4 regions of the Mesorhizobium sp. M1295 genome follow, and region 4 is predicted to be linked to each of the others. Evidence: predicted binding sites of a transcription regulator. Region 4 holds the regulator's gene; each other region holds the start of a gene.
The links. The regulator PhoB, encoded in region 4, activates phosphate uptake and scavenging genes when phosphate is short. The targets are predictions, from matches to a motif close to TGTCATNNANCTGTCAT.
Positions count from the first base shown of each region.

Region 1 (5,878 bases), on a different contig from region 4:
CCGGAGAACGGGCAAGTCTTGCGGCGACGGTGGAAGGGGCGCCGGGTTGGGATCTGGTTGATGTCGACCATTATTCTGCGGCTCCTTCAAAGCCTTCGCGCGGACGGCGCGGGCCACGATCGGCACCCCCATCGCCGAAGCTGCGCGGCGGACGATCACCACGGTCACCGCGATCGCGGTCGCCGAATGAGCGCGGGCCACGATCGCCACGGTCGCGGTCGCCGAAGCCGCCGCGTTCCGAGCGCTCTTCGCGCTTCTGCATCATTGCCGACGGGCCTTCCTCATGCGCATCGACCTTGATGGTCAGGAAACGCAGCACGTCCTCGGACAGGCCCATCTGGCGCTCCATCTCATTGAGCGCGGCCGGCGGGCAGGTGATGTCCATGAGTGTATAATATGCCTTCCGGTTCTTGTTGACCCGGTAGGTGAGGGACTTCAGTCCCCAGTTCTCGACCCGGCCGACGGACCCGCCATTCGCGGTGAGGACGCCCTTGTACTGTTCGACAAGTGCATCGACCTGCTGCTGCGAGAGGTCCTGCCGGGCAAGAAACACATGTTCGTATAGAGCCATAGTGTTCGTGCCTTTCTTCGTTTCTCTCCCGGTTCCCGGCGGCAAAAGCCTCTGCAACTTCTCTGACCCGCAATCCTTGCGAAGACGGGGAAGAAAGGAGCATGACGAGACGGTCGAGAGCGGAGACACGGGAGGCGGAAGCGCTTCTGGCTCCACGCGAAGGTTTCGAAAACCTCCGGCCCTCCGTTCAGCCCCCAGCAAGGACCGGCAGATTGCGGGCGTCTATACAGGAATTTGACCGCAAAGCAAGGCCAAACGACAGGCCAAACGGCTCGACTAGCGCCCTACCTTCCAGAGCACAACGGACCTCGATGGCAAGGTTTTACGGATTTCCTGAAACCTGACCTTAACCATCATGCGAAGTTCCCCGTGCCGGCGGGCGTGGTGGCAACCCGCCGTTCATCATGCGAATGCAAAACGAAACAGTTCGCGCGCGGCCGCCAGCAAGGCGGTTTGGGGGTAAAATGCTGTTCGACAAGTTCTGCCGTTCGAAGAGCGGCAACTTTGCCCTGATGCTGGCGTTCGGGTTGCCTGCGGTTCTGACGGCCGTCGCCTTTGCCGTGGACGTGTCCACCTTGATGAGGGCCAAGGTCAGCTTGCAGAACGCGCTCGATGCCGCGAACCTTGCATCTTCGCATCTCGGCGACATCGAGGCCACGCGCAAGGACGTCTTCGACCGCTACTTCCAGACCAATGTCGCCGGCCACAGCGAGTTGAGGAACGCCGAAGCGACGCTTACCGTCGAAAGGGGCCTCAATTACATCCAGACAAAGGCTGTCGCCGCGGCCGATGTCAACTTGAACTTCGCCTTCCTGTTCGGCAACGACAAGCGCATCACCGTCGATGCCGGCGCCGTCGAATCGACCAATCAGCTCGAAGTCGTGCTGGTGCTCGACAATACCGGGTCGATGGCCAGCAACGACCGCATCGGCGCATTGCGGACGGCGGCGACGGGCTTGATCGATATGCTCCAAGCCGCGAAGTCGCCGACGCGCAGCGTACGTGTCGCAGTGGTGCCGTTCGTCACCGCGGTCAATGTCAAGGGCGAGGACTACGATCCGGCCTGGATCGACATGGCCGGCAAATCGCCGAACAATGGCGCCAATTTCCCCTTGGTCGGCGGCAAGCGCGTCAACCATATGGACCTGTTCAAGCAATTGGGCGTCGAATGGAGAGGCTGCGTCGAGGCGCGGCCCGGAACCAACAATGTTTCCGACATTTCGCCCGACCAAAACAAACCGGACACCCTGTTCGTACCCTATTTCGCGCCGGACGATCCAGGTAACGCCAAAAATCCGAACAGCTCCTATGGCAATTCGGCGACCGGCTACAATAATTCCTATCTCGACGATACGGTTATCACCCTGCTCCCCGGCCTCACCGGCGACATCGCGAAGTACAGTGTTTCGACGATGAAGCTGATCAACGACAAGAAATGCCCCCTGACCATCGGCCCAAACCGGGCCTGTCCGACGCCGATAGTGCCGCTGACCGACGATTTCGACAAATTGCGTAAGGCCGTCAGTGAGATGATCGAATGGAACGGCTCGGGGACCAATGTTTCGGAAGGGTTGTCATGGGGGATGCGGGTACTCTCGCCGGAACCGCCCTACAGTGACGGCGCGCCGTTCAGGGCGTCAGGCACGACCAAAACGGTGCTGCTGCTCACCGACGGCGAAAATGTTGTCTATGGCGCGAAGGATACGCCACAGAAGTCGGACTATGGTTCTTACGGGTTCCTGGCCTCGGGTCGGTTCGGATCCAGCGACCAGACCGCGGCCGCGCGCAATGTCGACGACTGGACAACCAATGTCTGCAACACGTTGAAGAAACAGGACGTGCAGATCTTCACAGTACTGCTGCAGGCCGACACCGCAGCCAACCGCAAGCTCTACGAGGCCTGCGCGTCGTCGCCGTCGGATTATTACCCGACCAACGACGTCACCCAGCTCGAAAGCGTGTTCCTGAAAATCGGAAGCTCGATTTCGCACCTGCACTTGACGAACTGAACGACGTCAGTCGCCCAACGGCCGTTCCGCCGCCGCTGCTCAACTCGTGTGCGCAGCCACTTTGCGTGTGGTTTCGGGGAAGAAATCGGGCGCCGCATGGCGCTTGCCGAACATCATGTCGTACTGCAGCAGACGGAAGTCGCGGATTGCCGGGTCGATCTCTTTCTGACGCGACCAATCGGGGGTGGCGTCGCCCGCCGGTGCCAACAGCAAATTGCGGTCGATGACGCGGTAGTGCTCCCGCAACTGGCCGAGGAAGCCGGTGTAATAGGGATGACTGATGCCGGCAGTCTTCAGGATATGATAGGGCAGGAAGGCTGGGCTGACGGCGCCGAGATCCTCGGCCGGGCCGCTGCGGTTTGACCAGACGATCAGCGGCGTCTGGTGGTGCAGCAGCATCAGGTCGGCCGCCTCCTTGCGCGGCGCGACATTGTCCTTCAGGAAACCGGTCTCGACGTAGACCGGCCCAAGCGGCGGCAGATGGTCGCCGAAGAAGGCGATGACCGTCGGCCGCTGGCGTTTCTTCGCCCATTCGATCAGCCGCTCGAGGCCACGGTCCGCGTCGGAAGAGCCTTCGGCGTAGCTCAACAGCGATTCACGTGCCCATTGGCTGATCGGCGCCTGCACCTTATGGGTCGGATTGTTATAGCGATAGGGCTCATACGGCCCGTGGTTCTGCAGGCTGACGGCGAAAAAGAAGACCGGCTCGGCGCTGGTATCGGCCTCGTGGATGATCTCGTCGGTCATCGCTGCGTCCGACGCGAGCGGTCCGCGTTTTTGCATGGGCGGCAACGTCTCCTCGGACTTGAAGTCGTTGAAGCCGAAATCGGCATAGACGGCTCCCCGGTTCCAGAACCAGTTGGTGCCGGGATGGATGGCGCGCGCCCGGTAGCCCTGACTTTTCAGGAAGGTCGCCAGCGACGGGGTAGGTGTCCGCACATATTGCTGGTAGGGAATACTGCCCGCCGGCAGGAAGGCGTTGGAAAAGCCGGTCAGGGCCTCGAACTCGATGTTGGCCGTCATGCCGCCGAATTCGGGCGAGAACATGTAGCCCGTGCGCAGTGCCCGCACATTGGGGATAGGGTCGGGCGTGATGGTGACGCCGGGCAGCTTGGTCGGATCCCAGAAGGATTCGCTCATGACGACGATGATGTCGGGCTTCTCGGCGGGTACCGAGGCCGTCACCTGCGGTTTGCCGATCGCTTCGATCGCCTTGCCGGAATAGCCGGGCGGCGCCGAGACATGGGCCATCGGGACGTTCAGCGCGAATGCGAGCGCAAAACCGTTCGAGGCATAGTTTTCCTTCTGGTCCCACATGATCGGGATGATCTGCAGCCGGTCGCGCGTCCATGAGAAAGTGGCATAGTCCATGATGGAGACGAAGAAGGCGATCAGCGGCACTGTCAGCGTCAGTCGGGCAAGGCGGCCCTTGTGGCTGAGCGCCGGAACGCGGCGGCGCCATAGCCGCCAGCCATAGACGAGAAGCGACAGCCCGCCGACGACGCCGATCGCCAGGGCAATGGCGGTTCCCGGGCGATCGCGTACCAGGAGCGGCATCAGCGCCACGATCTGCCGAGAATAGAGGAAATCAGTCGGATAGAGCGGATCGCCGAGATAGAGCGACTTCTGGTGGCCGACGAACGCCAGCGACAACGTCAGCGGCGCGAGGATCATCAGGCTCTGATGGCTGCGGCCGAGCACGGCGTCGAGCCCTATGAGGATCAACGCAAAAATGATGATTGTGGTCCAGCCGGGTTTGAAGGGCTGCAGAAAGAAGTCGATGGTGCCGGCAAAGTTGCCGCGCACGATCAATTCGATAGCGAACACCAGGATGGCCGCGGCCAACAGGCTGATGAAGCCATAGCGGATGACAGGCCATTTGCGCCCTGGCAGATAGCCGGTGGCCGGATCGCCTTCGAGAAACTGTGGCGCGGCCTCGGCTGCGCTCTTCTTGGTCTTTGCCACTGCGATAGTTCCCCGGCCCGCAACAAAAGCGTCACTCGACTGTCATCGAACTGTCACGCAAAGCTAGCGCCTGTGGCGGAAATAAGAAGAGCCAGCAAACAAATCGTGAGCGGTTTTCATCATGAGTGATCGCCAAAAAGCCTGCCGAAACAGGCACTCGGCCGACGTTGCGCGGTCAAGGTTGGACTTGACTTGGCCGCACGCCTTGCGTCACAGGCAACGAGAACCAGCAGCTGGGAGCCGCCGATGGCCATCGCATTCACCTTTCCGGGGCAGGGCAGCCAGGCTGTCGGCATGGGCAAGGACCTTGCCGATACCTTTGTTGAATCGCGGCGGATCTTCGAGGAAGTCGATGATGCGCTCGGCGAAAATCTATCGAAGCTTATCTGGGAAGGCCCGGAAGAGACGCTGACGCTGACCGCCAATGCCCAGCCGGCGCTGATGGCGGTGTCGCTTGCCGCAATCCGGGCGTTGGAGGCGCGCGGCTTCTCCCTGAAAGGCAAGGTCACCTATGTCGCCGGCCACTCGCTTGGCGAATATTCGGCACTTGCGGCCGCCGGTTTCGTTTCGGTCGCCGACGCCGCCCGACTGTTGCGCATCCGGGGTAACGCCATGCAGGCGGCGGTACCGGCCGGCGAGGGCGCCATGGCGGCGATCATCGGGCTGGAACAAGCCGACGTCGAAGCCGCCTGCGCAGAGGCTGCCCAAGGCGCGGCCAAAGATCCCGCGCAAGCCTTGGTTTGCCAGATCGCCAATGATAATGGCGGCGGCCAGCTGGTAATCTCCGGCGCCAGGTCGGCGGTCGAACTGGCGGCGAAGCTATGCACGGAGAAGGGCGCCAAGCGGGCGCTCATGCTGCAGGTTTCGGCGCCCTTCCATTCGGCATTGATGAAGCCGGCGGCCGAGATCATGCGGGAGGCACTGGCCGCCGTGACGAAGAGTGCACCGGCCGTGCCGCTGGTCTCCAATGTTACGGTGACCCCGACGAGCGATCCCGACGAGATCGCCCGCCGCCTCGTCGAACAGGTGATCGGGCGCGTGCGCTGGCGCGAAACGGTGGAGTGGTTCGGCGCGAATGGCGTTGCGACGCTATATGAAGTAGGCGCCGGCAAGGTTCTGTCGGGGCTGGCGCGGCGCATTAACCGCGATATTGCCACCAGTGCAATCGGATCCGCGGCGGATGTCGAGGCGGCGCTGGCGGCGCTTGCATAATCAACTGGCGATTTGACCCCGCTCCGTGCGAAGGGTGTTCGCTCAGATCAGGAGACAAAAATGTTCGAATTGACCGGCCGCAAGGCGCTCGTCACCGGCGCATCGGGGGGCATCGGCGAGG
Region 1 is NZ_JAMYLU010000017.1:153,872-159,749, reverse strand. Features, by position in the region: gene rpsR (30S ribosomal protein S18) at 1-71, opposite strand, end outside; gene rpsF (30S ribosomal protein S6) at 71-571, opposite strand; gene NKH29_RS22945 (pilus assembly protein TadG-related protein) at 1,036-2,580, shown strand; gene NKH29_RS22940 (LTA synthase family protein) at 2,620-4,545, opposite strand; gene fabD (ACP S-malonyltransferase) at 4,792-5,757, shown strand; gene fabG (3-oxoacyl-[acyl-carrier-protein] reductase) at 5,818-5,878, shown strand, end outside.
Region 1: NKH29_RS22940 (LTA synthase family protein) is a predicted target of PhoB. The motif match lies at 4,586-4,602, and genes of this name have one in related genera.

Region 2 (5,878 bases), on a different contig from region 4:
TCAGCCGTGCAACTCCAGAGACGCTTCACCTTGAGCATGGCTTGCTCTAAGCCTTTCCCATGAAGAAGCTTGCCCGTTTTCTTGGCCTGCTGGTCGTTGCAACAGTGCTTGCCGCAGCGCTGGGCACGCTGCTGCCGCGCCCGCTCTGGCCGGCGGCAGTTGCCGATCCGATCGGCGCAAGCCACCGCATCTTGGTGCTGCAAAATCCGATCCACACCGACATCGCCATCCCGGTCGACGACGATATGCGCCGGCGCTTCCATTTCCTGGTCGATGCCGGCATTCCTGCCGACATGGCGGAGGTCCGCTACATCGTCTTCGGCTGGGGCGGCCGCGCCTTCTATCTGGAGACGCCGACCTGGTCGGAGCTGAAGCCGATGCCGGTGATGAAGGCGCTGACCGTCGATGCCTCGGTGATGCATGTCGACATTTCCGGCGACATCGCCGAGCCGCATCCCGACGTCGCCGGCTTCGACATCGGCGACGAACGCTTTGCGGCGCTGCTCGATTACATTGCGGCAAGCTTCCAGCGGGGGCCGAACGGGGCCATTCCGATCGAGAATGCGGCCTATTCCCGCTTCGATCGTTTCTTCGAAGCCAATGGCCATTTCAACGCGCTGATCGGCTGCAACACCTGGACGGCGGCGGCACTGCGCACGGCCGGGCTGCGCACCGGCTGGTGGAACCCGCTGCCAGCCTCGCTCGGCCTGTCGATGCGGCTTCACAATTGAAGAGGGTTCCGGCTGATCAACGCCGCGATCCTTCGAGCCCTCCTTTCGCCAATCTCTAACGTTGCAGGACCTAGCAAGGCGCCGAAACTGCCAATCTCCCTCCTTGTGGGGGAGATGTCCGGCAGGACAGAGGGGGGCGCTGTCCCGCCGGCCTATCGAGCTTTTATCGCCGATCCCCAGACTCGCGCGCCCGCTAGCCATAAAGCCAATCAAGATCGGCGGCGAGCTTTTCGGGTGAGCGCATCGCCAGGAACAGGTTGCGGGCCATCGCCACCGGCCCGGCCGCGTGCCAGGCGAGGCGGTTGACCGCGCCGCGGCGGGCGACCTGGGCGACGCGCGGCCGCCGCGCCTGTTCCCAAGCGGCAAGCGCGCCGCTGAGATCGGCAGGCGAGGTGGCAACGAAGCCGGCAAGCGTCGCCGCGTCCTCGATCGCCATCGCCGCGCCCTGTGCGGCAAAGGGCGTCATCGCATGCGCCGCATCGCCGATCAGCGCGACGCCTTCCGGTGTCGTCCACCGCCGCTGCTCGACGGTGTGGATCGGCCATGCCGTCCACGGCGCCGCCTCGCTCGCCAGACGGACCAGCGCCGGCGCGGTACCGCGCATGGCGCTGACGAGGATGGCGGGGTTGGCATGCCCCGACCAGCCCTCGGCGATGCGCTCGCCCCTGGTGAAGGCGGCGAGGTTGAAGGCAGTGCCACGGCTGACCGGATAGGCGACCATATGGAAGCCGGGATAGAGGAATGCGGTAACGCAATCGGGCGCACCGATCGCTGCAAAGGCTTGGCCAGCAGGGCTGTCGGCACCGACGGTGGCGCGCCACGCCAGCTCACCTGAAAACCGGCTACTACCGAATTCGGCCGCTTTGCGGGCCAGTTGTTCTCGCACCGACGACCAGACGCCATCCGCGCCGATCAGCAGACAGCCAGCCTCGACCGTTTCGCCATCAGCCGATGCAGTGACGGCAACAGCTTTCGGTCCGGCTGCGATGTCGGTCACCCGCGCGCCAGCGACCAGTTCGATCCCGGGCTGCTCCGAAACCCGCTGCATCAGCGCTGACTGCAGATCGGCGCGGTGGGCGACGAGATAGGGTGCCCCCCAGCGCGTTTCGGCGGCCGGGCCAAGCGGTACGCGCGCCAGCTCGCCCAGCGTGGCGGCATCCTTGAGCACAACCGCCTCCGGCCGCACCGCCGTCGGCAGCAGCCGATCGAGTACGCCGAGTTGTCGAAGAATGCGTGTCGCGTTGGGCGACAACTGGATGCCGGCGCCGGCAGCCTCGAGGTGCTGCGCCTGTTCGAACAGTTTTATCCGATAGCCGCGCTCGGCGAAGGCCAGTGCCACGGTCAGCCCGGCAACGCCCGCCCCGGCGATGACGACCTGCCGGGACTGCGTTTCCTGCATCAGGCTTGTCGCAGGAGAATCAGGCGGCCTGGTCGATATAAAGGCAGCCCGGCGGCACCGTTTCCAATGCCTTCAGCTTCGGCGAATAGCGATAGAGCGTCGAGCAGTAGGGGCAGACCTTTTCATTGTCGTCGCCCATGTCGAGAAATACATGCGGATGGTCGAAAGGCGGATTGGCGCCGGTGCACATGAATTCCTTGACGCCGATGTCGATTGCCGGATAGCCCGCATCGTTCTGGAAATGGGGAATGGAACCGCCTGCCATCGTCGTCTCCTGATCTTGTCGATTGCATCTGGATCATAACCCGTCTCTTTGCAAGATCGATGAAATGAAACTGTCGCAAAAGCCTGTCAGAGGATAAGTTAAGCCGGTTAACACCGTAATCCGCGGACGGGTGTGAGAAGAGCAGGAACTATGAACGAACTGAAGCCGGTCCAGAACGAATTCATCACCATCGAGGCTGCGAGCCGCGAAGGCGGCAATCCTGACCGCTTCGTCAACCGCGAGTTTTCCTGGCTGCAATTCAATCGGCGCGTGCTCGAGGAATCGCTGAACGCCAATCATCCGCTGCTCGAGCGCGTTCGCTTCCTGTCGATATCGGCGGCCAATCTCGACGAGTTCTTCATGGTCCGCGTCGCCGGTCTTGCCGGCCAGGTGCGCGAGGGCATCGTGCTGAAGAGCCCGGACGGGCGCACCCCCGAGCAGCAGCTCGAACAATTGCTGCGCGAGGTCGAGCGCCTGCAGGAGGACCAGCAGAACAGCCTTTCGGCGCTGATGCTGCAGCTCAACAAGGAAGGCATCGAGAGCATCACCCGCGATGCGCTGACCAAGGACGAGAAGACCTGGCTCGAGGACCATTTCCAGGAGCAGGTGTTTCCGGTCCTGACGCCGCTGTCGATCGACCCAGCGCATCCGTTTCCGTTCATTCCCAATCTCGGTTTCTCGATGGCGCTGCAATTGCGCCACCGCAAGAACGGCGAGGAAATGAGCGCGCTTTTGCGCCTGCCGGTAGCGCTGAGGCGCTTCATCCGCTTGCCGGATCGCAAGCATCACGTCCGCTTCGTTCCGCTCGAAGAGGCGGTCAGTCTCTACATCGGCAAGCTGTTCCCCGGCTATGAGGTCAAGGGCTCCGGCACGTTCCGCATCATCCGCGACAGCGATATCGAGGTCGAGGAAGAATCCGAAGATCTGGTGCGGCTGTTCGAGACGGCGCTGAAGCGTCGCCGCCGCGGCTCGGTCATCCGGATCGAGTTCGACAGGCTGATGCCGTCCGAATTGCGCGACTTCGTCGCCGGCGAGCTTGGCGTCTCGGCCAGCCGCATCAGCGTGCTTACCGGGCCGCTGGCGCTTAGCCAGATCTCGGAGATCGTCGCCGTCGCTCGCGACGATCTGAAGTTCACGCCCTACAATCCGCGCTTCCCGGAGCGCATCCGCGAGCATGGTGGCGATTGCTTTGCCGCCATCCGCGAGAAGGACATCATCGTCCACCACCCCTACGAATCCTTCGACGTGGTGGTGCAGTTCCTGCGCCAGGCGATGGCCGATCAGGAAGTGGTGGCGATCAAGCAGACGCTCTACCGCACCTCCAACGACAGCCCGATCGTGCGGGCTTTGGTCGACGCCGCCGAGGCCGGCAAGTCGGTGACGGCGCTGGTCGAGCTCAAGGCGCGCTTCGACGAGGAGGCCAACATCCGCTGGGCGCGCGACCTCGAGCGCGCCGGAGTCCAGGTCGTCTTCGGCTTTCTCGAGCTGAAGACCCACGCGAAAATGTCGCTGGTGGTGCGGCGCGAGGATGGCAGGCTACGCAATTACGTGCATCTCGGCACCGGCAATTACCACCCGGTCACCGCGCGCATCTACACCGACCTGTCCTTCTTCACCACCGATCCGACGATCGCGCGCGATGTCGCGCAATTGTTCAATTTCATCACCGGCTATGCCGAGCCGGCCGAGCAGATGCGGCTGGCCATATCGCCGTTCACGCTGCGCAACCGCATCCTCAAGCATATTTCGGACGAGATCGGCCACGCGCTGGATGGCAGGCCGGCTCGCATCTGGATGAAGATGAATGCGCTGGTCGATCCGATCATCATCGATGCGCTCTACGATGCCAGCCGCGCCGGCGTCGAGATCGATCTCGTCGTGCGCGGCATCTGCTGCCTGAGACCGCAGGTGCCGGGCCTGTCGGAGAACATAAGGGTGAAGTCGATCGTCGGCCGCTTCCTCGAGCACAGCCGCATCTACTGCTTCGGCAACGGCCACGGCCTGCCCTCGGACGGGGCGATCGTCTACATCTCCTCGGCCGATTTGATGCCGCGCAATCTCGACCGCCGCGTCGAGACCATGGTGCCGATCACCAATCCAACTGTGCATGAACAGGTGCTCGGCCAGATCATGCTCGGCAACATCATGGACAACCAGCAAAGTTTCGACGTATTGGCTGACGGAACCTCCCGGCGCGTTGTGCTGGAGGAGGGCGAGGAACCGTTCAACGCGCAGGAATATTTCATGACCAATCCGAGCCTGTCCGGACGGGGCGATGCGTTGAAGTCGCATGCGCCCAAGCGCATCGCGCAGTTTAAGCGCCGCAAGAAACAGAACGCAGCGACGGGCTGATGATTTCAGCGTCCCAGGGCCGGCTTCAGGACCGCCGACCGCTGTCCATCATCGATATCGGGTCGAACTCGATCCGTCTTGTCATCTATGAAGGGCTGGCGCGCTCGCCGACCTTGCTGTTCAACGAAAAGATGCTCGCCGGCCTCGGCCGCGGCATCGTTTCGACCGGAAAGCTCGATCCCGAGGCGGTGACGCGCTCGATGGAAGAGTTCCGCCGTTTCCGCGCGCTCTCCGACCAGGCCGGCGCCGAGCGCATGTATGTGTTGGCGACCGCCGCCGCCCGTGAGGCGGTCAACGGCCCCGACTTCATCCACCGCGCCGAGGATGTACTCAAGACCGAGATCCAGGTGCTGAGCGGCCGCGAGGAAGCCCATTATTCGGCGCTCGGCGTCATCTCCGGTTTCCACCCGGCCAACGGCATCGCCGGCGATCTTGGCGGCGGCAGCCTCGAACTGATCGATATCGACGGCGAGGCGATCGGTGACGGCATCACCCTGCCGTTGGGCGGCTTGCGCCTGCAGGACATGGCGAAGAACTCGCTGACCCAGGCGGCAAAGATCACGCGCGAGCAACTGGCGCGGGCGAAATTGCTGAAGGGCGGACAGGGCAGGGCCTTCTACACGGTCGGCGGCACCTGGCGAAACCTCGCCCGTCTGCACATGGAAATGACCAACTACCCGCTCGGCGTCATGCACCATTACGAGATCGGCATCGAAAGCGCCGCGAGCTTCCTCCGGCAGGTCGCCAAAGCCGAGATCGATAAGGTCAAGGGCATCGAGGGCGTCTCCAAGAACCGCCGCTCGCTGCTGCCCTACGGCGCCATCGTGCTGCAGGAGATCATGGCGGCGATGCAGCCGTCGAAGATCATCGTGTCGGCGCTGGGCGTGCGCGAGGGCTTTCTCTATTCGCTGCTCGACAAGGCCGAACAGAAAGCCGATCCGCTGATCTCGGCGGCGGAAGAGCTTGCCCGCCTGCGCTCGCGATCGGTCGACCACGCGCATGAGCTTGTCGAATGGACCGGTAAGGCCTTCGCTGCCTTCGGCATCGACGAAACCAGGGATGAGGCGCGCTACCGCCACGCCGCCTGCCTGCTTGCCGATATCGGCTGGCGCGCCCATCCCGAATATCGCG
Region 2 is NZ_JAMYLU010000017.1:69,651-75,528, reverse strand. Features, by position in the region: gene NKH29_RS22480 (TIGR02117 family protein) at 60-731, shown strand; gene NKH29_RS22475 (FAD-dependent monooxygenase) at 925-2,130, opposite strand; gene NKH29_RS22470 (zinc-finger domain-containing protein) at 2,150-2,395, opposite strand; gene NKH29_RS22465 (RNA degradosome polyphosphate kinase) at 2,546-4,747, shown strand; gene ppx (exopolyphosphatase) at 4,747-5,878, shown strand, end outside.
Region 2: NKH29_RS22465 (RNA degradosome polyphosphate kinase) is a predicted target of PhoB. The motif match lies at 2,456-2,472, and genes of this name have one in related genera.

Region 3 (5,878 bases), 280 kb from region 4:
CCACCGACCAAGAGGGTCAGCGTCCGGCCGATATCGGCGATCGGCAGGTTGAGTGCCGCGGCGCGGTCGCGGTCGATCGTCACCGTCACTTGCGGCGCATCGTAGGACATCGAATTCTGCACCGCGAGGAAGCGACCGGAGGCCTGCGCCTTGTTCTTGATGTTCTCGGCCGCCTCGTACACTTGGGAGGCCTCGCCGGTCGAGCGCACCACCATCGTGATTGGCAGGCCGCCGCCGGAGCCGGGCAGTGTCGGCGGTGCGAAGACGAAAGCCTCGACGCCCGCCACCTTGGCAAGGCGGGCAGTGATGTCTTCCTGAAGTTCCTTCGAGCTGCGCGCGCGCTCGGCCCAGTCCTTGAACGCAAAGCCGACGAAAGCGCTGTTCGTCGGGCCTTGGAACGCGACGGCGGAGAACCGCGCCCTGGTTTCGGGGATATCATTCACTAGCCCGAGAATCTGGTTCACATAGGTCTCGGTGTAGTCCGACGTCGCATAGCGCGGTGCGTTCACAATAGACAGCAAGAAGCCCTGGTCTTCTTCCGGCGCCAGTTCGCTCGCGGTCTTGGTGAACATGAAGCCGGTCGTGGCGACCAGTGCGATGACGATCATCAGCGTCACCGGGCGATATTTCAGCGAGCCGCTGACCAGCCGCTCATAGACGTTTTCGACGCGCCCGAACGTGTTGTCGACAATGCGCTGGAAGCGGCTGTGCGAGCCGGCCCTCAGGATGCGTGCCGACATCATCGGCGTGACGGTTAGGGCAACGACACCCGAAAGGACCACCGAGCCGGCAAGCGTCACTGCGAATTCGCGAAACAGTGCGCCTGTCAGGCCGCCGGTGAAGGCCAGCGGCGCGAACACGGCGGCCAACGTTATCGTCATGGCGACGACGGCGGAGGAGATCTCCCGCATGCCGTTGAAAGCCGCCTGCATCGGCGACAAGCCGTCTTCCTCCATGTGGCGGTGGATGTTTTCCACCACCACGATGGCATCGTCAACAACCAGTCCGATCGCCAGCACCATGGCCAGCAACGACAAAAGGTTGATCGAATAACCCAAAGAAAACAGCAGGAAACAGACGCCGATCAGCGACAGCGGAATGGTCACGATCGGCATCAGCACCGAGCGGAACGAGCCGAGGAAGAGCAGGATGACGACGATGACGATGGCGACCGCCTCGCCGATGGTCTTGAACACCTCCTCGATCGACGCGCTGATCTGCTCGGTCGAGTCATAGACGATCTCGATCGTCATGCCGAGCGGCAGCGTCTCCTGGATCGTCGGCACAATCTTGTGGATCGCCGCCGCGGTGGTCAGTGGATTGGCGGCCGGCGTCGGAAAGATGGCGAGAAAGATGCCGGGCTTGCCGTTGAAGGTGACCCTGGTGTCGGTGTTCACCGCGGCGAGTTCGACGCGGGCCACGTCGCGCAGTCTCACCACATTGCCGTCTTTCGAGCGGAGCGGAAGGGCAGCGAAAGCCTCCGGCGTCTGCAGGGTCGAGCGAACCGTGATCGAGGAAGCCACATATTCGTTTTCGGTATCGCCGGGCGCGGAGAGGAAATTCGATTCGTTAATGGCGGTCAGCACTTCCGCCGCCGTCACACCGCGCGCCGCCAGTTTGATCGGGTCGATCCAGACGCGCATCGAATATTCGGCGGCGCCGAAAATCTGCACGTCGGCAACACCTTCGACCGTCGACATACGCGGCCGCACGACGCGCTCGATATATTCGGTGAGCTGTTCCGGCGTCATGTTCGGGTTCTGCATCGAGATGTACATCATCGCGAACTGCTGGCCGGTGCCCTTGACGATCACCGGGTCTTTGGTTTCGTCCGGCAGATCGCCGCGAACGCTCTGAACCTTCGACAGGACTTCGTTCAGCGCAACGTCGGGGTCGGAGCCGAGTTTCATCTGCACTGTCACGGTGCTGGATGACGGCCGGCTCGCCGACGTGACATAATCGATGTTTTCGGTCGAAGCGACAGCACGCGCGATCGGCGCGGAAATGAACCCCTGGATCAGGTCGGCGCTGGCGCCGGGATAGGCCGTGGTGATCGTGATGGCCGTTTCTTCAACCTCTGGATACTGCCGGATCGAAAGGTTGAAGATGCCCTGAAAACCCAGAAGCAGGATCATGCAGGCAAGCACGGTCGAAAGGACCGGGCGGCGGATGAAGAGGTCGGAAAAGCTCATTGCTGGGCTGCCTGCTGGTTCCCCGGCTTGCTCGGATCGATTGTGTTGTCGACGGCAACGGACATGCCGTTGGAGAGCCGGTTCTGGCCGGCGGTAACGACTTCGTCGCCGGGCTGGATGCCTTCCAGGATCTCGACCAGGCCGGCGTTGTGGCGGCCTGGCTTGACGAACACCTGGGCGAGCACGAGCTGCGGCTTCTGTTCTTCCGCTGCCGGTTTGGCTTCCGCTGCCGGTTTGGCTGGGGTAGCGCCCGGCTTTTCTTCGGGTTTTGCCGCGGGTGCTTCGGCAGCGGGCTTGGCAGCATCCGCGGCTGGTTTTTCTTCCGGCTTTGCCTCGGGAGCCGCGCCGTTGACTTCTGCGGATTTGGCCGGGCGCACCACGAAGACGAAGTCACCGTACAGGCTGGAGGTCAGCGCAGTCTGCGGCAGCGCCAGCACGTTGTTCTCCTCCGGCAGTTCGACACGCACCTGGACGAACTGGCCGGGCGTCAGCTTGCCTTCAGGATTGGCGACCTCCGCCCTCACCGTCACCAGCCGGCTCGTCGGGTCGATCTTCGGATCGATACCGCGGATGATGCCGGCGAACGGCATGTCGCCGCCGCCAATGCCCAGCCGCACCGTCTGTCCGATCTTCAGCAGCGGAAGCTGCTGCTCCGGCACGGTGAAATCGACACGCATCGTGTCCATGTCCTGCAAGGTCACCACGGCGGTGCCGGGTGTGAGATACTGGCCAATGTCGATTTTCGGAATACCGACGGTGCCCTTGAAAGGGGCCGTCAACTGCTTTTGGTCGAGCACCGCTTGCAGCTTGTTTACCTGCGCGGAGGAGACCGATGCTGCCGCCTGCGCCGTGTCCAGCGTAGCGTCGGTGCCGACCCCGCGCTTCTGCAGCTCAAGAGCGCGCATCAGCGTCGTCTGGTCGGATGTGGCTTGCGCCTTCGACGCCACGAGGTCGGCCCGCTCGACGGCATCGTCGAGCTGCAGCAGCACGGCGTTGGCGGCGACCTTCTGATTGGCATGAAACTGGATGTCCTTGACGATACCCGCGGTTTCGACGGTCAGGTCGACGCCGCGCACGGCACTGACAGTACCGATCGCCTCGACGCCGGGCGTCCAGGACATCGGTTTGACGATGACCGTCGACACGGTCGCGGCCGGCGGCTTCATGGTGGCGAAAAACTGTTTGATCGCATTGTCGCGGAACAGGTTGAAGCCGACGATGCCGCCGCACACCAGCACGAGCAGAATGAAGGCGATGATGAAGCGCTTGATCACGAACAGTCCCCTCGGCCATGGCCCAGCATAACGGTCGGATGACCGGAACACATACCTGTGACTGGTCCCAATTTCAAATGACGGCAATCTTACTGTACCGTCTGGACGGTCTTGTCAATTCCGCTTAAGCTAATGAATGGGGAACGATTGATGAAGGCCCGCAGAACAAATTCGCGCGAGAAGATCCTCGCCGCCGCCGCCGACGTGGCGCGCGAGACGGGTCCCGGCAGCCTGTCGCTGGATGCGGTCGCCAGCCGTGCCGGCGTGTCGAAGGGTGGTCTTCTCTACAATTTCCCGACCAAGGCGAAATTGATGCAGGCGCTGGTGGAGGATTATCTCAGCGCGTTCCAACAGGCGCTTGAGGCCGCCCGCACCAACGGCGTCAGCGGTGAGAGCCCGCTTGCGGCCTATATCAGGCTTTCGGCCGAGCATGCCGAGGAGTCGAAACCGTCGGCGACCTGGATATTTTCGGCGATTGCCGAGGATCCCGATTTCCTGACGCCGATAAAATCGTTCAGGCGGCAAGTGTTCGAGCGGCTGAAGGAGGAGACGCCGAATCTCAAGGCGCTGCTGGTCTGCTATCTCGCTATCGAAGGGCTTCGCAGCATGAACCTGTTCGGTTCGGACATTCTCTCCGCCGACGAGCGCCGGTTGCTGATATCGACCCTGCTGGAGATCGCGGAATAGATCAGGAACCACCGTCCAGCACTATCTGCTCCAATCTCAAAGTGCTCTGCCGTCACACAGGCTTCATTGTGCCGACATAGCGTCCTCCCATTCTTTGCTGCAACGCAAGAGGAGTGGGGTATGGTCGATATTGTTTCCAGCGAAGCAGGAATTCCAAGGCCGGAGCATCCGCTCGACCGGCCAAACAGCACCGGCAAATGGTTTCTGCCGGCCTTTGCCGTCATCATCCTGGGCGGCCTTGCCTATGTCGGCTACGCGCTCAGCCAGGACCTGACCAGCACCGTCGCGGTGCCGTGGATTCTGCTTGGCCTGGCGCTGCTGATCGCGCTCGGCTTCGAATTCGTCAACGGTTTTCACGACACCGCCAATGCGGTGGCAACGGTGATCTACACCCATTCCATGCCGGCCGAGCTTGCAGTGATGTGGTCCGGCTTTTTCAACTTCCTCGGCGTGCTCACCGCCAGCGGGGCGGTCGCCTTCGGCATTATTTCGCTGTTACCGGTCGAACTGATCCTTCAGGTCGGATCGAGCTCCGGGCTGGCCATGGTCTTTGCGCTGCTGGTCGCAGCGATCATGTGGAACCTCGGAACCTGGTATCTCGGCCTGCCTGCCTCGAGCTCGCACACGCTGATCGGTTCGATCATCGGCGTCGGCCTCGCCAACCAGTTCACGGCGCCGGCCGGTTCCATCACCAGCGGCATCGACTGGTCGCAGGCAAGCAATGTCGGCCTGTCGCTTCTGATCTCGCCGCTGGTCGGGTTTTGCCTGGCTGGGCTGCTGCTTCTGGTGATGAAGCTGCTGGTCAGGAACCGCGAGCTTTACGAGGCGCCGAAGTCGAGCGCCCCGCCGCCGCTGTGGATCCGGGCGCTGCTTATCTTCACCTGCACCGGCGTCAGCTTTGCCCACGGCTCCAATGACGGGCAAAAGGGCATGGGCCTCATCATGCTCATCCTGATCGGCGTGGTGCCGACCGCCTTCGCGCTGAACCGCACGCCGGATATCAATTATCTCGAAGCCTACAAATCGGCGGCGACGCAGGTCGAAACGGTACTCGGCAAATACGTCAAGCCCGGCGTCGCCGTGACCGACGCGGCGACCGTGGTCGGTGACGCCGTTCGCACCAAGACCTGGAAGGACGAGACCACGCCTGCGCTGCAGAGCTTCATCCACGACACTAGCGCAATGTTGTCGCCCTATCCGTCCGTGGAAAAGCTGCCGACAACGCTGGTCAGCAACGCCCGCAACAACATCTATCTTATCGGTGAAGCGCTGAAACTGATCGACAAGAAGAAGCTGCTGCCGATGGAGGCCGACGACCTGAAGGCGGTGACGACCTATCACAAGGCGGTCGACAACGCGACGAAGTTCATCCCGCTCTGGGTCAAGGTCGCCATCGCGCTGGCGCTCGGCCTCGGCACCATGGTCGGCTGGAAGCGCATCGTCGTCACCGTCGGCGAGAAGATCGGCAAAAGCCATCTGACCTACGGCCAGGGTGCGTCCGCAGAGCTTGTTGCAATGGCGACCATCGCATCGGCCGACTATCTCGGCCTGCCGGTCTCGACCACCCATGTGCTGTCGTCGGGCGTTGCCGGCACCATGGCGGCGAACGGCTCGGGCCTGCAATGGTCGACAGTGCGCAACATGCTGATGGCCTGGATACTGACCCTTCCGGTCTCCATCTGTCTTGCCTTCGTGCTGTTCGTCATCTTCCGCCAGATATTCTGA
Region 3 is NZ_JAMYLU010000002.1:108,268-114,145, reverse strand. Features, by position in the region: gene NKH29_RS03590 (efflux RND transporter permease subunit) at 1-2,192, opposite strand, end outside; gene NKH29_RS03585 (efflux RND transporter periplasmic adaptor subunit) at 2,189-3,466, opposite strand; gene NKH29_RS03580 (TetR/AcrR family transcriptional regulator) at 3,617-4,153, shown strand; gene NKH29_RS03575 (inorganic phosphate transporter) at 4,274-5,878, shown strand.
Region 3: NKH29_RS03575 (inorganic phosphate transporter) is a predicted target of PhoB. The motif match lies at 4,204-4,220, and genes of this name have one in related genera.

Region 4 (5,878 bases):
TGATGGCGACCGGGGTCAGGAACAGGGACTTTACGGTGTTGCCGCCGGGCGTGGTGAAATCCTTCACGCCGGCAATGTCGGTCATCTGCTTGCCGTCGGCCAATTGTGAGGCGATCTCGGCGGCGTTCTTGCCGAGCTCGCGCGCGTCCTTCCACACCGAGACCGTCTGTGTGCCGAGCGCGATGCGATTCAGCGCGGCGTGGTCGCCGTCCTGGCCCGAGACCGGAACCGATCCAGCCAACCCTTGCGCCGTCAGTGCGGCGACGACGCCGCCGGCAGTGCCGTCGTTAGCGGCGACCACCGCATCGACCTTGTTGTCGTTCGCGGTCAGGAACTGTTCCATGTTCTTCTGGGCGTTGGCCGGCAGCCAGCCGTCGGTATAGGCCTCGCCGACATTCCTGATCTTGCCGCTGTCGATGGCGTCCTTCAGCACTTCCATCGAACCGGCAAAAAGGAAATCGGCATTCGGATCGGCGCCCGAGCCCTTGATGAAGACATAGTTGCCTTCCGGCTTCACCTTGAACACGTCGCGGGCCTGCATGCGGCCGACTTCCTTGTTGTCGAAGGTCAGGTAAAAGACGTCCTTGTTCTCGATCAGCCGGTCGTAGCCGACAACCGGAATACCTTCGTCCAGCGCCTTCTGCACGGCCGGCCCTATCGCCGAGGCGTCCTGCGCCAGGATGATCAGTGCGTTGGCGCCCTGCGAGATCAGGCTCTCGACGTCGGTGAGCTGCTTGCCCGGATTGGACTGTGCGTCGGCGGAAATATACTTGTCGCCTGCGGCCTCGATGGCCGCCTTCATTGCGGCTTCGTCGGTCTTCCAGCGCTCTTCCTGGAAGTTCGACCAGGAAACGCCGATGACCTTGTCCTTAGCCTGCGCCACCGACGCAAGCGCCAGCGTCATGGCGACACCCGCCAGAATGGCGGTCGTGAATTTCTTCATCATATCCTCCCTGCGCCGCGTACGGCGTGACCAATTGGCCCCAAAGGCCAGCTTAGAGGCGCTAATTTTTTCGAGCCTCGAAAAAATAGTGGCCCGATCTCCCGCTGCTGTCAACATCGATTCTGATGGATTTTGATGTTGCTGCGAGTTTTTTCGAGCTTCGGAATAAACGATGACAGCGCCACCTGCATCTGACACTATTTGCCTCATCTGACACTATTTGTCGGCATTACCGACGGCTTCCGGTTCATGAGCGGCCGCGGCAAACCGGGAGGAAAGCAAAACGATGTCGGTCGGAATCCGCCATGACGATTTGCGCCGGCGCAACCGGGCGATGGTGATCTCGGCCGTGCGCCGGGCCGGCCAGCCATCGCGTACGGAGATCGCCGCAACCACCGGCCTCAGCCATTCGACCATATCGGCGATCTCCTCCGACCTGATACGGGAAGGCATCCTCGCCGAGAGCAAGGCAAGCGAACCCGTTTCGTTGAAACGCGGTCGTCCGCAGGTCGGCCTCGCCCTCAATCCGGAAGCGGCGGCGGTGCTGACCGTGGTGTTGTCGCTGAATTTCCTGTCGGCCGCCATCATCGACTATGCGGGGCAGGTGGTCGCCGAGGAACAGCGCCGGCTGGACACGCTGACCATGCCGCGCGACGAACTGATCCGCGAATGCATGGCCATCGTCCGGCGCCGGCTGGACGATCCAGATCTTGACGTCCGCAGTGTCGCCCGCATCGCCCTGGCGATTCAGGGAATTACCGACTCCCCTGCACGCGCCATGCTGTGGTCGCCGATCACGCCGCAGACGGACATCGCCTTTGCCGACATGCTGGAAGATGAATTCGGCATCCCGGCCACGGTGGAGAACGACTGCAATATGATGGCGGTGGCTTTGCGCTGGCGCGATCCGGATCGCTATCGCGACGACTTCATCGCCATCCTGCTTTCGCACGGCATCGGCATGGGGCTGGTGTTGAAGGGCGAGCTGTTCACCGGCACGCATTCCTCGGGCGGCGAGTTTGGCCACATGATCCATCGTCCGGGCGGCGCGCTCTGCCGTTGCGGGCGGCGCGGCTGCATCGAGGCCTATGCCGGCAATTACGCCATCTGGCGCAACGCCACGCAGATGAGCGAAGACAGCCAACCGGTCGCCGACGTCAGCGACGCCGACATGCGCGCGCTGGCGGTTCGGGCGCGCGAGAAGGACGGGCCGGAACGCGAAGCCTACCGCAAGGCCGGCGAAGCGCTGGGTTTCGGTCTCGGCTCGCTGTTCGCGCTGATCGATCCGGCACCGGTCGCAATGGTCGGCGCCAGTGCCGCCGCCTTTGATCTGATCGAGCCGGCCTTGCGGAAGGCCATCGCCCAGACCGCCGGCGGCCAGCATTCGGGCTCGATCTCCTTCGATACCGAGCCGAACGAATTGCCGCTGATCCGCGAAGGCTGTGCAATGCGGGCGTTAAGCTTCGTCGACCAGCAGATTTTCGCGCCGGGCGCGCAAATGAGGCCCGGCGTCAGAAAGAACGTAGCCTGACTGGGCGGGTCAATCTTCCCTGATCGCGTAGCCGGCACCGCGGATGGTGCGGATGACATCAGGCATGCGGCCGTTGTTGACGGCTTTGCGCAGCCGCCCGACATGCACGTCGACGGTGCGTTCGTCGATATAGATCGTCTCGCCCCAGACATTATCGAGTAACTGGCTGCGCGAGAAGACGCGGCCCGGATGCCGCATCATGAATTCGAGCAGCCGGAATTCGGTCGGCCCGAGCCGGATCTCGGTCTTCTTGCGATACACCCTGTGCGATTCGCGATCGAGCACGATGTCGCCGACCTTCAGCACGCTGGACAGCACTTCCGGCTTGGCGCGGCGCAGCAGCGCCTTGACCCTGGCCATGAATTCCGGTGTCGAAAACGGTTTGACCAGATAGTCGTCGGCGCCGGTCGAAAGACCGCGTACCCGGTCGCTCTCCTCGCCGCGCGCGGTCAGCATGATGATCGGCAGCCGTTCGGTTTCGGGGCGCACCCGCAACCGGCGGCAGAGCTCGATGCCGGAAACCGCTGGTATCATCCAGTCGAGCACCAGAAGATCGGGCACATTCTCCTGCAAACGGATCTCGGCTTCGTCGCCGCGTGTCACCACCTCGACCTGGTAGCCTTCGGATTCGAGATTGTAGCGGAGCAGCACACCCAACGGCTCCTCGTCCTCCACCACCATTATGCGTGGTGCGATCATCGGCTGGGCACCCCCATCATGTCGCCGGTGCGGACATTGTCGTTTCGTCTTGCTTCGGACGATTGACCGGCAATTGCTCGCCGGTCAGCACATAATACGCATTTTCGGCGATGTTGGTGACATGGTCGCCGATCCGCTCCAGATTCTTGGCGCAGAACAGCAGATGCGTGCAAGCGGTGATGTTGCGCGGGTCTTCCATCATGTAGGTCAACAGTTCGCGGAACACCGACGTATATTTGACGTCGATGCGCTCGTCGGCGGCGCGTAGCTTGGCCAACGCGGCCGCATCGCCTGCAGCATACTCCTCGATGACGCCCTGCACCTGGATGAGCACCAGCTGCGCCATCGCATCGATGGAATGCGATAGGTCGCGCGGTGTGACGCTAAGGCCGACCGCACTCACACGCTTGGCGATATTCTTGGCAAGGTCGCCGATGCGTTCGAGATCGCCGGCCATGCGGATCGCCCCGACGACATGGCGCAGATCGTGGGCCATCGGCTGGCGCTTGGCGATCAGGGTGATGGCGCGGTCGTCCAGTTCGCGTTGACGCGCATCCATGATGGCATCGTCGGAAACGACGCGTTGCGCCAGCACGTTGTCAGAATTCAACAGGGCCTTGGTCGCCCCGCCGACCATCGAACCGGCGAGGTCGGCCATGTCGCGGATCAGCTTGCTGATCTGCTCGAGATCCTCGTCGAAAGAAGCGACTGTGTGTTCGCCCATGGTCCTGTCCTCATATGCGTGATCGGAACGGCTCAGCCGAAGCGGCCGGTGATGTAATCCTGCGTGCGCTTCTCGCGGGGCGACGTGAAGATCTTCTCGGTCCGGTCGAACTCTACCAGTTCACCCAGATACATGAAGGCGGTCTGGCGCGATACGCGCGCCGCCTGCTGCATGTTGTGGGTGACGATGACGATCGTGTAGTCGGCTTGCAATTCGTCGATCAGTTCCTCGATCTTGGCGGTCGACAGCGGGTCGAGTGCCGAAGCCGGCTCGTCGAGCAGAATGACTTCCGGCTTCACCGCCACGGTGCGGGCAATACAAAGCCGCTGCTGCTGGCCGCCTGACAGGCTCAAGCCGCTGGCGTTGAGCTTGTCCTTGACCTCGCCCCACAGCGCGGCCCGCTTCAACGCTTGTTCGACGCGGCCGTCCATTTCGGACTTGCCCAGATTCTCATAAAGCCTGACGCCGAAGGCGATGTTCTCGTAGATCGACATCGGGAACGGCGTCGGCTTCTGGAACACCATGCCGATCTTGGTCCTCAGGAGATTGAGGTCCTGCGAGCGGTCGAGAATGTTCTTGCCGTCGAGCAGCACCTGGCCCTCGGCTGTCTGCTTCGGGTAGAGTTCGTAGATGCGGTTGAACACACGCAGCAGCGTCGATTTCCCGCAGCCCGAAGGGCCGATGAAGGCAGTGACGCTGCGCTCGGGCAGCGACAAGGTGATGTCCTTCAACGCCTTGCTCTGGCCGTAGTAGAAGTTGAGGTTCTTGACCTCGATCTTCGTCTTCTCGGCGACCGTCTCGGTCATCGTCATGTCCGCGGACAACATCTGTGTCATCTGTCCTCTCTGCGTCCGGTAAGGCTGCGGGCGAGGATGCTCAAGCCCAGAACCGTCAGGGTGATTATGAGTGCGCCGGTCCACGCCAGTTGCTGCCATTCCTCGTAAGGGCTGAGAGCGAACTGGAAGATGGTCACCGGCAGGCTGGCCATCGGCGCGTTGATATTGCTGCTCCAGAACTGGTTGTTGAGCGCGGTGAAGAGCAGCGGCGCCGTCTCGCCGGAAATGCGTGCTATCGCCAGCAATATGCCGGTGACGATGCCGGACAATGCGGCGCGGTAGGCGACCGAACGGATCACCACCCAGCGCGGCGCGCCGATCGCGGCGCCGGCTTCACGCAACGCGTTCGGCACCAGGTTGAGCATGTCTTCAGTGGTGCGCACGACCACCGGAATGACCAGGATGGCAAGCGCAACGGCGCCGGCTATGGCCGAGAAATGCCCCATTGGCCGCACCATCAACTCATAGACGAACAAGCCGATGATGATCGACGGCGCCGACAACAGGATGTCGTTGATGAAGCGCACGACGGTGGTGATGCGCGAGAAACGCCCATATTCGGCCATGTAGGTTCCCGCCAGCACGCCGATCGGCGTGCCGACGACAACGGCGATGATCGTCATCAGCAGGCTGCCCGCGATTGCATTGAGCAGGCCGCCGGCCTCGCCTGGCGGTGGCGTCATCTCGGTGAAGACCGCGAACGAAAGCCCGGCTGTGCCCTTATAGACCAGTGCACCGAGAATGAGCGCCAGCCAGGCAAGCCCGATGCCGGCGGCGACGACGCAAAGCGCCATCATCACCGAATTTCTGGCTTTGCGGCGGCTGTGGAGCGATGAGGATGTCGACATCGGTCAGGCTCCCGTACGGGCGTCGATCCGCATCAGCATATAGCGGGCGGCGGCAAGGATCAGGAAAGTGATGACGAACAGGATCAGGCCGAGCGAAACCAGGGAAGAGGTGTAGAGATCGCCGTCGGCCTCGGTGAATTCATTCGCGATGGTCGCCGAGATGGTCGTGCCCGGCGCGAACAGGGAGGCGCTGATGCGGTGGGCGTTGCCGATGACGAAGGTCACCGCCATGGTTTCGCCGAGCGCGCGGCCGAGGCCAAGCATGACGCCGCCCATGATACCGATGCGGGTATAGGG
Region 4 is NZ_JAMYLU010000002.1:389,730-395,607, reverse strand. Features, by position in the region: gene xylF (D-xylose ABC transporter substrate-binding protein) at 1-943, opposite strand, end outside; gene NKH29_RS05025 (ROK family protein) at 1,230-2,474, shown strand; gene phoB (phosphate regulon transcriptional regulator PhoB) at 2,484-3,173, opposite strand; gene phoU (phosphate signaling complex protein PhoU) at 3,190-3,897, opposite strand; gene pstB (phosphate ABC transporter ATP-binding protein PstB) at 3,930-4,733, opposite strand; gene pstA (phosphate ABC transporter permease PstA) at 4,730-5,581, opposite strand; gene pstC (phosphate ABC transporter permease subunit PstC) at 5,585-5,878, opposite strand, start outside.